DNA from 3 places in the Arthrobacter sp. B055-34 genome. Region 2 is predicted to be linked to each of the others. Evidence: riboswitches for the same ligand, from Rfam matches in the RefSeq annotation. Region 2 holds a riboswitch; each other region holds the start of a gene.
What was found. Region 2 has a riboswitch for cyclic di-AMP ahead of AC5RWO_RS02615 (hypothetical protein). Riboswitches for the same ligand answer to the same signal wherever they lie in the genome.
Positions count from the first base shown of each region.

Region 1 (3,243 bases), on a different contig from region 2:
CAGCCAGGCGCCGTCCATCCGCACGTGGGAGATGAGGTTGCCGCCGGCGTCGACCACGGCGATGTTCATCGGCTGGCCAATTTCTTCTGCGCGGGCTTCGGCGGCAGCAATGATGCTGCGGGCATCTGCAAGGGTAAGCGTGTTCATTCTTGTCTCCTAGCGCTGGTTCCGCCGGCATGGCGCGGCTCGACTCGGCACTGGCGCGGCTCTGCGCCAGTGTTGGATGCGGCGGGTACGCCCCACGCTAGTCCTCTTGCCCAGTGGTGACTAGGGACAAAAAACGGGGCCGTGCGGCTCATGCCGCACAGCCCCGTCCGGGTCCGGCCGTAAATCCGCCGAGGCGGATGGTGAGGCTAGAGGTATTTGGCCGGGTCTACTTCCTCGCCGTCGACGACGACCTCGAAGTGCAGGTGGCAGCCGGTGGAATTGCCGGTGGTGCCCAGATCGGCGATCGAATCGCCGCTCGAGACCTTCTGGCCCTGGCTGACGCCGATGCTCTGCAGGTGGTTGTAAGTGGTCTTCATGCCATCGCCGTGCTCAATGACGATGCGGTTGCCGTAGCCGACGGCGCTGGAGGAAGCTTCGACGACCTTGCCGGCTCCGGCAGCCTTGACGTCGGTACCGCAGGCGAGGGCGTAATCGGAGCCGTTATGGAACTCCCCGGCTGCCCCTGTGACAGGGTTGATCCGGTAGCCGAAGCCCGAGGACTGATTCAGGTCGGCTACGGGGGAAGCCAGGCCGCTGGCGGCGGTCTCTTTGGCAGCAGGCTTGGACTCCTTTTTCGGCTTGTCCTTGGCATCATCGGCCTTCTCGACGGAGGCAGCCTTAACTTCGGTCTTCGGCTCAGCCTTCTGCTCTGGAGCAGCCTTGCTGGTCACTTCGATGCGCTCGAACTTCATCTCGCTGTCCTGTGCTGCAGTCACCGGGGCCGAAGACGTGCTGGCGGCGCTGACGGTGCTCAGGTCTTCGTGACCGGAGACCGCCTGGGCGGTGGGAACAGCGGCCAAGGCAATGATGCCGGTGGCAGCCAAGGCCAAGCCGGCCTTCTGGGAGGTGCTGGAAAAGCGGCGCTTCGAGGCGCGGCGACGGCCTTCGCCGTCTTGGTTCCGCACGGCGGTCAGCAGGGAAGTATCTTCGGCGCGACGGCGGCCGCGCACAGGCTTATTGGTCTGCAAAGGGGAGGTCCTCTCATATGCGCCTGCGAAGTTAGCTGTCGGATTCGAGAGAGAGTTCACTCGGTTCGGTCAGCGGCAAACAATGTGCCTTCGATGTTGCTGACAGAACTTCACCCCAAGGCGCCCCCAAGCGCCGTGTGTGGTTCCTCCGCCCCTGCCTGGGAAGAATTGAATTGACTGATCCGCTGACAGGGCTAGGCGTACGGATCAGGCTCTTACCATTGGTTGCGTAAGAATGCCTTTAAAAAGTATCGTGTCGGCGTGTCTTGTTACAAATCCGTTATGTGTGTTTGTAGACACACGAAGCTCCGATGGTGTAACAGATGGGCCGATTGCACGGCATCCAGCACGAGCAGCGCTGAAGCTTTAGCCGGGTTGAAGGTGTTGTTTCACCGCTACGGCCGTGGTGGCTAGCCGGTCGCATGGCGTCGCCGCACCGTCTTGCGGACGCACGTTGCCGCTCGCTGGAAGGAGCGCTCCGTGAATTACGCAGCCTGGTGCTGCCTGGCCCAGGCGTTATAGCCGCCCGCAACATCGGCGACATCGGTATAGCCGAGCGCCTTCAGTGCGCTCGCGGCAACGCTGGAGCGCCAGCCGCTGGCGCAGTGCACCACGATGCGCTTGTCTGCCGGCAGCTCGTCGTGGCGTAGCGGCAGTTCGGCCAGCGGAATGTGCTGGGTTCCGGGAATGGCGCCGTCCTCCCGCTCCCCGGCATTGCGGACATCGAGAACCACCGTTTCCGGGTCGGCCAGGGCGCTGTCCAGTGCATCCGCCTGGACCCGGTCCGTGCTGCCTGCCAGCTGAGGCTGCGCCGCGAGCAGGTCGGGAAGATTCGGGATGAAACCGACCACTCTGTCGCAACCAATTCGGGCAAGACCCAGTTGGACTTCGGCTTCCTTGCCCGGCTCGGCCACAATGACGATCACGTCGCGGTGGTCGAAGAACATGCCCGCCGTTTCCTCAAAGCGCCCGTCAATGCCCACGTTGATGGAGCCGGCCAGATGGCCTGCGGCGAACAGTTTCGGCGGCCGCGCATCAAGAGTCCGTGCCCCTGAAGATAATGCACGTTCCAGCGCATCCTCCGGGAGTGCCGCTGGATGCAGTCTGCTTGCCATCACCGGATGCCTGCTGCGGTTCAGTCTGGCGTCGGTGGCAAAGTACGTCGGAGCGGACGGTTGGCCGCTGGTGATCAGGTCCACGAACTCGTCCTCGCTCATCGGCTGGACGGAAGGGTTCGCGGCCTGCTGCTGCCCGATCGTCGATTCGCGCTCGGCCGAGAGGTTCTTCCCGCATGCGCTTCCTGCGGTGTGCGCGGGGAGCAGTCGCACGCTGCGATCAAGCTTCATCAGGTCATCATGCACCGAGTGATAGAGCGCGCGGGCCAATTCCACGGGATCAGCGCCGACGGATGCGGCAAGGTCAGGTCGGCCCACATCGCCGATGAAGAGGGTGTCTCCGGTCAGAGCCGCATGCGGTGTTTTGTCCGTTGCGCGCTCGCGGACCAGCACGGTGATGGACTCCCAGGTGTGGCCGGGGGTCTCATGGATCTCCAGTTCGACCTCACCCAGCGAAATCTTTTCCCCATGGTGCAGTTTGCGGAAGTCGTAGGCTGCTTCCGCCCGTGCGCCGAGCCCGATCCACGCTCCGGTGGCGGCGGCCAGTTCGAGGTGTCCGGCCACAAAATCGGCATGGAAGTGGGTGTCGATCACGCCCACGATGGTGAGGTTGTTTCGGGAGGCGTCGTCCAAGTACTGGTCGATGTCCCGCTGCGGGTCCACGACAACGGCTTTTCCGGTGGTCTCGTCCCCGATCAAATAGGAACTCAACGATAGTGAACTGAGGTGGTATTGATTCAGGATCACCGGTCCTCCTGGCGGGAGAAGGCCCTTGCCGGGGGTCTTGTCGGATGATGGTCATCCCAGTGTGGCACCGTTTCTGTGCGCGCAACAGGAATAGCATCCCTCCGGCAGGAATAATCCGGCAGTGCTCTCAGTTGTGAAGATAGATGCAATCGCATGAACAATAAGGACATGAAGGAGAAACCGGTGTCAGAGCGCAAAATCGTGGT
Region 1 is NZ_JBNHFQ010000003.1:455,907-459,149, reverse strand. It holds gene AC5RWO_RS08140 (GlcG/HbpS family heme-binding protein) at 1-147, opposite strand, end outside; gene AC5RWO_RS08135 (M23 family metallopeptidase) at 354-1,175, opposite strand; cyclic di-AMP (ydaO/yuaA leader) riboswitch at 1,181-1,353, opposite strand; gene AC5RWO_RS08130 (MBL fold metallo-hydrolase) at 1,661-3,037, opposite strand; gene AC5RWO_RS08125 (FMN reductase) at 3,221-3,243, shown strand, end outside.
Region 1: it holds a riboswitch for cyclic di-AMP, as region 2 does, so the genes downstream of both, AC5RWO_RS08135 (M23 family metallopeptidase) here and AC5RWO_RS02615 (hypothetical protein) in region 2, are expected to answer to the same signal.

Region 2 (3,243 bases):
TCCATCGCTCCGCTGATCGCCCGTGCCATCAGCGAAGTGTTCGAGGACGGTTCCGTCACCAGCCTCTTCGACGGCAAGGCCTAAGCCTCCGTCCTGACTGTCAGCGCGGCGTCGGCCGGTCTCCTTGAGACCTGGCCGGCGCCGCGTCGTCGTTAGCTGCGGTCCTCTCGCCCAGCGACGTCTGGCGCACCGGATCGGTCCGCCGCTGCACGGCCGAGGCCCACACCCACGTTGTCCGCCGGATGCCGGCGTCTTCCCAGGTTACCTGCACCGCCCGCGACGTCCAGCCGAACGCCTCGCCCTGGACCAGCTCGGCGGCACCGGGAAAACGGATCCAGGCCCACACCGGCATACCAGGAACTACCCGGGTCACGTTGTGGTGCTCGAGATCCAGCTCCTCGGCGGTCAGCGATACCGGCTCCGCACGCTTGGCGTAACGGGCTGCCATCCGCGCCGCAGCATCCCGATCCATACATCAAGAGTAGAACGGATATTCGAAAAGAGGGAAGGATGGCGGAACACGGGTTCCGCCATGCTTCCCTCTTTGTAAGCCAGCGTGGAGAGAGCTGGGTCAGGGTCTACCGGGTGCTGCTGCCGTCTTCGTCTTCACCCAGCAGGGAGAGGGGGAGGCGCAAGTCCACATCCACGTCAGCCCGGACGCGGAACCGGCGATGCTTCTCCCTCTCGGCATCACGGGTGGTATCGGCAGTAGGCGAGGGTTCGGGTGAACGCGATTCCTCCGGGTCGGCGGCTTCGCTGGTCGGAGCCGGCTCGACGGGCGCCGCTGACTTGCTGCGGACGCTTGATCTGGTGGGCTCCGGGTCTTCAGGCACAGCTCGTGTGCTCTGCCTGGCTGAAGGGCTCGGGGCCGGACTTGTCGGCACCGCAGCGTCAGCGGTAGGCGAGGCTGTCGGCTTAGCTGTATCCGTTGCAGCCGCTGTAGCCTTGTCGGCCGCATCCGTGGCGGCCGCTGTGGCCTTGTCTGCCGTATCCGTGGCGGCCTGAGTGGCGCCGGCAACCTTGTCTTTGGCGGCGCCGGTTGCTTTCCCGACGACGCCGGCAAGCGGTGCCGCAGCCTCGCCAGTGGACTCAGTCTCGGACTGCGTCGTCATTGGGGCGGGCCGCCCGGTAGCGTCCCCTCCAAGGGTCGGCTTGGCCACAGAACTCGGAGTGACCTTTATATCCTTCTGCGCGGCTGCCGTGCTGTCCGTTGTCGGTCGGCTGAACGTCGGCTCAGCTTCATTCGACGGCGCTGAAATAGGCCACGCTTTCACAGATGTCTGCAGTTGGGGACGGCCTGCGCTGGCTTCCTGGGATCCAGCCTGATCCAAGGGCAAGGCGGCCGCGGCAGCCACCGTGGCAACTACGGCCAGTCCGGTGAGTGCACCGACGCTGCGGAAGGAGACGGCGGATGGGGCTTCAGCCTTGGCGCGGCGGCGACCGCGGACGAGGCTGGTGACACCATGCGACGAGACGGTGGGGCCGGCGCGCCGGCGTCCACGAGAATGGTTCTTCACGGGATTCCTCTCTACACGCCTGCGAAGTTAGCTGTCGGATTCGAGACGGAGCATCTCGGCCCGGCCGGGACCGCAGCAGAACGCTGCGGACAACTAGCCGCACTTCACCCCAAGGCGCCGCTGGCGCCACTTCTGGTTCCTCCACCTCTGCCAGTGAATTTGAACGGACAGGTACGCTGGCAGAGCTCGGCGTGCGGACCCGGCCACAACCCTTGCCTAGGGCCATGGCGCGATTAAACGTATCGAGCGCGCTGAACCGTTACAAACTCGTGACATGTGTTTGTGGTCACCCATTGGAAGATGAATCTTTTCACCAAACTCTGGCGTGTCGAATTACTGGAACCTAGGCTGAATTAGTCATCCCAGCGCATGCCACCTCCCCAAGGCACGGGATGGATGGACCTGACCAAGGCAGAGCTTTTGGTCAGGTCCATCAACTTCCGATCGTCGTGAAGCCGCGCCGGATTTCCTCGGTTGGAACGCGGTTACCTCGACCCCGGCCACGTGACCGTGACTGAAGTGCCGGACGAAGGAACCGCACGCATCGGACAGTAGAATCCGGTCGGGCTCTCAGGGAAGGCCGCAGGCACTGGTTCCGTCAGCGCAGCCAGCCATAAGATGGTTGTCCTACTTGGTGACCCCGCGTCTGGACTCAGGCGAGGACGCCGACCGGCATGAAGGGTGGTTCCAGCCATGCACGCCGCCGACATCCGCCAGCTTTTCCCCGGGCTCAAGGACACCATCTACCTCAACACTGCCTCCATGAACGTGGGCTGTGCCCCTGCCCGGGCCGCCTATGAACAGGCGGTCGAACGCTGGTCCACTGGCCGGTTCGATTGGAGGGAAGCTGAGCAGGCGGGGGAAGATGCCCGCGTCATGTTCGCGAAGATTGTCGGCGCTAACGTCGATGAGATCGCCATCGTGCCGGCGGTGAGTACAGCCGCAGGGATCGTGGCCGCGAATCTGCCTCCCGCGAAGCGCGGCGAGAACGTCGTCGTCGCCGAGGACGAATTCACTTCGAACTACTTTTCCTGGCTCCTGCTGCGGGAGCGCGGATACGAGGTCCGCACCCTGGCGCCGGACTCCGACATCGTGGCGGCCGAAGCTTACGCTCACGCTGCCGACGGCGGTACCCGCCTAATTGCGGTGAGTGCGGTGAACTCGGCCAACGGCTACCGGGCCGACTTGGCCGCGCTCAGCGGGATAGCCGCCCGCTCCGGTGCCTGGTTCTTCGTTGACGCCTGCCAGGCCGCCGGTGCAGTACCGCTCGACGTGGCGCGTGATGGCATTGACTTCCTCGCCTCGGCCAGCCATAAGTTCCTACTCGGCTCGAGGGGCATGGGTTATCTTTATGTCCGCTCCGGACTGCTGGAGCAACTCCGGCCCATCGTTCCGGGCTGGAAGGCTGCCCGAATGCCGCTCGAGAGCTTCTATGGTCCGGACATGGATCTGTCGCAGTCGGCGTCGAAGCTCGACGTCTCACTGGCCTGGTTTCCTGCCCTGGCCGACCAGGCGGCGCTTGGCCTCTTCGGCCGGTTCGGGATCACCACCCTGCTCGAGCGCAACGCCCAGCTTGCCAGTTACTTACAGAACGCGCTGGCCACACATTGCACTGCCTTCCGCCCCTTCCCTGAGCAGCACCGCTCTACTATCGTCTCTGTCCCGGTGACCGACACCGAGGCTGTGATGGCACGGTGCCGCCAAGCCAACGTGGTGGCGTCTGTCC
Region 2 is NZ_JBNHFQ010000001.1:585,819-589,061, reverse strand. It holds gene AC5RWO_RS02625 (ribose-phosphate diphosphokinase) at 1-84, shown strand, start outside; gene AC5RWO_RS02620 (hypothetical protein) at 101-448, opposite strand; gene AC5RWO_RS02615 (hypothetical protein) at 579-1,517, opposite strand; cyclic di-AMP (ydaO/yuaA leader) riboswitch at 1,520-1,693, opposite strand; gene AC5RWO_RS02610 (aminotransferase class V-fold PLP-dependent enzyme) at 2,211-3,243, shown strand, end outside.

Region 3 (3,243 bases), on a different contig from region 2:
CCGTGGTCAGCCACTGGGCGGCGCGCGCGGTGATGCCGAGGTCGTCCATCAGTTCGGTCAAGGCGACGCTCATGATCGTCTCGTTGAGGATGACCACAAACGAGGCAGCCAGCAGCAACCGGATGACCCGGTTGTTCCGGCGTCGATGGTCGGCGCCGTCGCTTCCCGGTCCGGGTACTGGCGCCGCGCCGGAATTTACGACGGCGGGTTCGGCCGGGGACTGTTGGCTCACGGAAGGTATCCTCAATGGTTTTGGGGGGAAGCGGTGCCTGCGCGAGGCGACGATAGCAAGACTAACCAGCATAGTGGAAGCAGTATTCCCGCCGGTCCCATAGAGGGGTGAGCCTCACATAAGATGCCCCACTTAACGCGGTATGCACCGCCGGAAAATCCGACGGTGCATACCTATATATAGGAGCATACCTCTATATACTGTGCCGCTGTGCGGCCGCAGGGCTTACTTGGTGAAGTAGCCGTCTACGGGCATCCAGCTGGTGGGGTGCACCTTGGTGCCCTCGCCCGGGTTCAGGGCGCTGATCATCTGGCCGTCGCCGAGGTAGATGCCGATGTGGCTTCCACCGTTCTGGAGAACCAGGTCGCCCGGCTTCGGGTTGCTGGTCGGGGTCAGTGCGCCGGCCTGTGCGGTGGTGACGCGGGGCAGGTCGATGCCGTGCTGGGCGTAGACCCACTGCACGAAGCCGGAGCAGTCCCAGCCGCTGGTGGAGGTGCCGCCCCAGACGTACGGGGTGCCGACCATGGACTTGGCGGTGGCGACGATGCCCGAGGTGCTGGCCGTGCTGACGGAAGCGGGCTCGATGTTGGCGCTTGCAGCGGCAACGGTGAAGTCTTCTTCCTGCGGCGCGGCCTGGGTCGCCGGTGCCTCGGCCGGAGCAGCATGCGCAGCGTGGTCGTCGGCCGGAGCCTGTGCGGCGCCGGCGAGCTGGATGACGTCGCCCGGGTAGATGACCGATTCCCAGCCGAGGCCGTTGGCGGCGAAGACGTCGTTCAGCTCGATGCCGTGCTGCGCGGCAATGTTGCCGAGGGTGTCGCCGGCCTTGACGGTGTGGGTTGCAGCGTCCTCCGAGGAGGCCGGCGCGGGTGCCGGAGCTGCGGCCGGAGCGGCAACAGTCTCAGCCTGGGCCGATGCGGCGAAGTCGCTGGAGGATACGTCTGCTGCTGCGTTGGCAGGCAGGCCGGCGCCGAGCATCAGGCCACCGGCAGCGGTGACAACTGCGGCACTGCGGCCAACGGTACCTGCGTGGGACGATACGGCCTTCGAAACTCCGCTGAACGGGTTGCTGTGGACCGCGGTGGCACGATGGCGTGCGGAATTGTTCTTGAACAAGGTTGTAGCCTCTCCCAATGCCTGCGAGGTAAGCTGTCGGGTTCGGATGGGAGTCACCCGGCCGCGTTCCACCTCGGAAAATCGCTCCGTGGTGAACTGCGGCTTAACCCCAAGGGCTCTGGAGGGAGCCCGGTAAACGTGGGTCCCCCGCCTCTGCCGTCTGTCTAGCGAACGGACTCGGAACGGTGGCAGAGTTAGGCAAAGCCATTCCGAGGGGGCCGGCCCAGGAAGCGCCGACGTGGTTGCCACCCTACATAACGGATTGATAACTCCGCAAAACGGACACGCCGCGAATGGCAGGTTTCGGGGTGGTTCAGTGCTAGTGGACGGCCGGTGGATTGCGTTCGGGTGGTGGTGCCGTTCCGTAGTAATCTTGCCGGATGATCCGTCGAAGCTTTGCCCTCGTGTTTGTAATGTTTGCCCTGCTCATCACGGGGTGCGGCCAAGTTGAACAGGCCGCCACCGATGCGGCCAATGATGCCGTTTCGGGCGCCAAGGATGCGGCCAGCCAGGCCGCGTCTGATGCTGTGTCAGGAATCACATCGGCTGCCGTCGATGAAGTGCTGCAGCAGGTCTGCAAACCTGTGGCGGACGGCACGATCAGCGCAGGGGAGAAGCAACTGCTTTCCGGCCTCGTCGATGCCGCTGAACAGGCCGGTGTGCCAGCCGAAATTACGACGCCGATGGGTGACATTGCGCAGTCCGGAGACCGGGTGCCGGCCGAGTCTGTGAACGCCCTGCAGGACGCCTGCGCCAACGCCAGCAGCTAGCGCCAACGCCGGCTCCTAGTGCTGGCGCAGCCGGAGCCACTCCCGGGCGCCGGCCTTGAACCCGGCCGGGTGAAGCGCGGCAGCGTCCTGCGGGATGGCGCCGAGGAACGGCACGTCCAGATTCTGCAGGTACCGCAGGTTGTCCTCTTCCACCGCGTTAGGTTCCGCCGGCCAGGAGCCGATGACCAGTCCGGCGGCCGTGAGGTTGCGGGCCATAATGGCCTCGAGCGTAAGCAGGGTGTGGTTCAGCGTGCCCAGTCCGCTGCGGCAGACAACGACGACGCCGGCACTGCAGCCGCCGGAGCTGCGGCTGGCGGCACCGCTGTCACTGGCACTGCCGAAGCCGGAGTTCTCCACCCGGGCCGCGAGGTCTGCGAGGGTCCTGCCTTCGCTATCGAGTTCCACCAGGAGCCCGCCGGCGCCTTCCACCAGGACATGGTCCGATCCCGCAGCGAGCTTCTCGATGTGCCGGACATGGTCCGCTAGGGGAGGCAATGCCGCGTCTTGCCGCGCGGCAGCCGCCACCGGGGCCATCGGCTCGAGCAGCCGGATGCCCTCGGAGACACCAGCCACGCCGGAGAGCCGGCGCACTTCGTCCGCGTCGCCCGGTTCACGGTCGGCAACCCCGGTCTGTGCCGGCTTGTAGACCGAAACGGTGCCCGGTAAAGCGGTGGCGAGCGCCGCCGTCGTTATCGTCTTGCCGACCCCGGTGTCGGTGCCGGTGACGAAGATGACCCGCGGCAGTTCGGAGGGACTGGCCGGACCGGCCAGGCTGCGCAGGGCGGGATCCTCGGTCACTGATCCTCCTGTTCCACCGTTACGGTGAGCGGGGTTTGGAAGGACAGCAGGCGCAACCAGTCCGGCTCCGGCCCGGTGAGCCTTACCGCCGGCAGTGCCCGAGCCGTCTCCTCAAGCACCAGCACGGTTTCGAGCTCGGCCAGTTTGGCGCCCAGGCAGCGGTGCAGGCCGTGCCCGAACGCCAGCGAATAGGCGGTTCCGGCGGTGTCCGGGGGATGGTTGCCGCTGAGCTCGAGCAGGATTTCCGCGCCGGCGGGGAGCTCGGTGCCGCCCAGTCGCGTATCGCGGGGGACGGCCCGCCGCCAGGTATGCACGGAGGATTCGGTGGCC
Region 3 is NZ_JBNHFQ010000003.1:380,417-383,659, reverse strand. It holds gene AC5RWO_RS07725 (MDR family MFS transporter) at 1-241, opposite strand, end outside; gene AC5RWO_RS07720 (C40 family peptidase) at 458-1,345, opposite strand; cyclic di-AMP (ydaO/yuaA leader) riboswitch at 1,350-1,525, opposite strand; gene AC5RWO_RS07715 (hypothetical protein) at 1,759-2,115, shown strand; gene bioD (dethiobiotin synthase) at 2,131-2,913, opposite strand; gene AC5RWO_RS07705 (cytochrome P450 family protein) at 2,910-3,243, opposite strand, start outside.
Region 3: it holds a riboswitch for cyclic di-AMP, as region 2 does, so the genes downstream of both, AC5RWO_RS07720 (C40 family peptidase) here and AC5RWO_RS02615 (hypothetical protein) in region 2, are expected to answer to the same signal.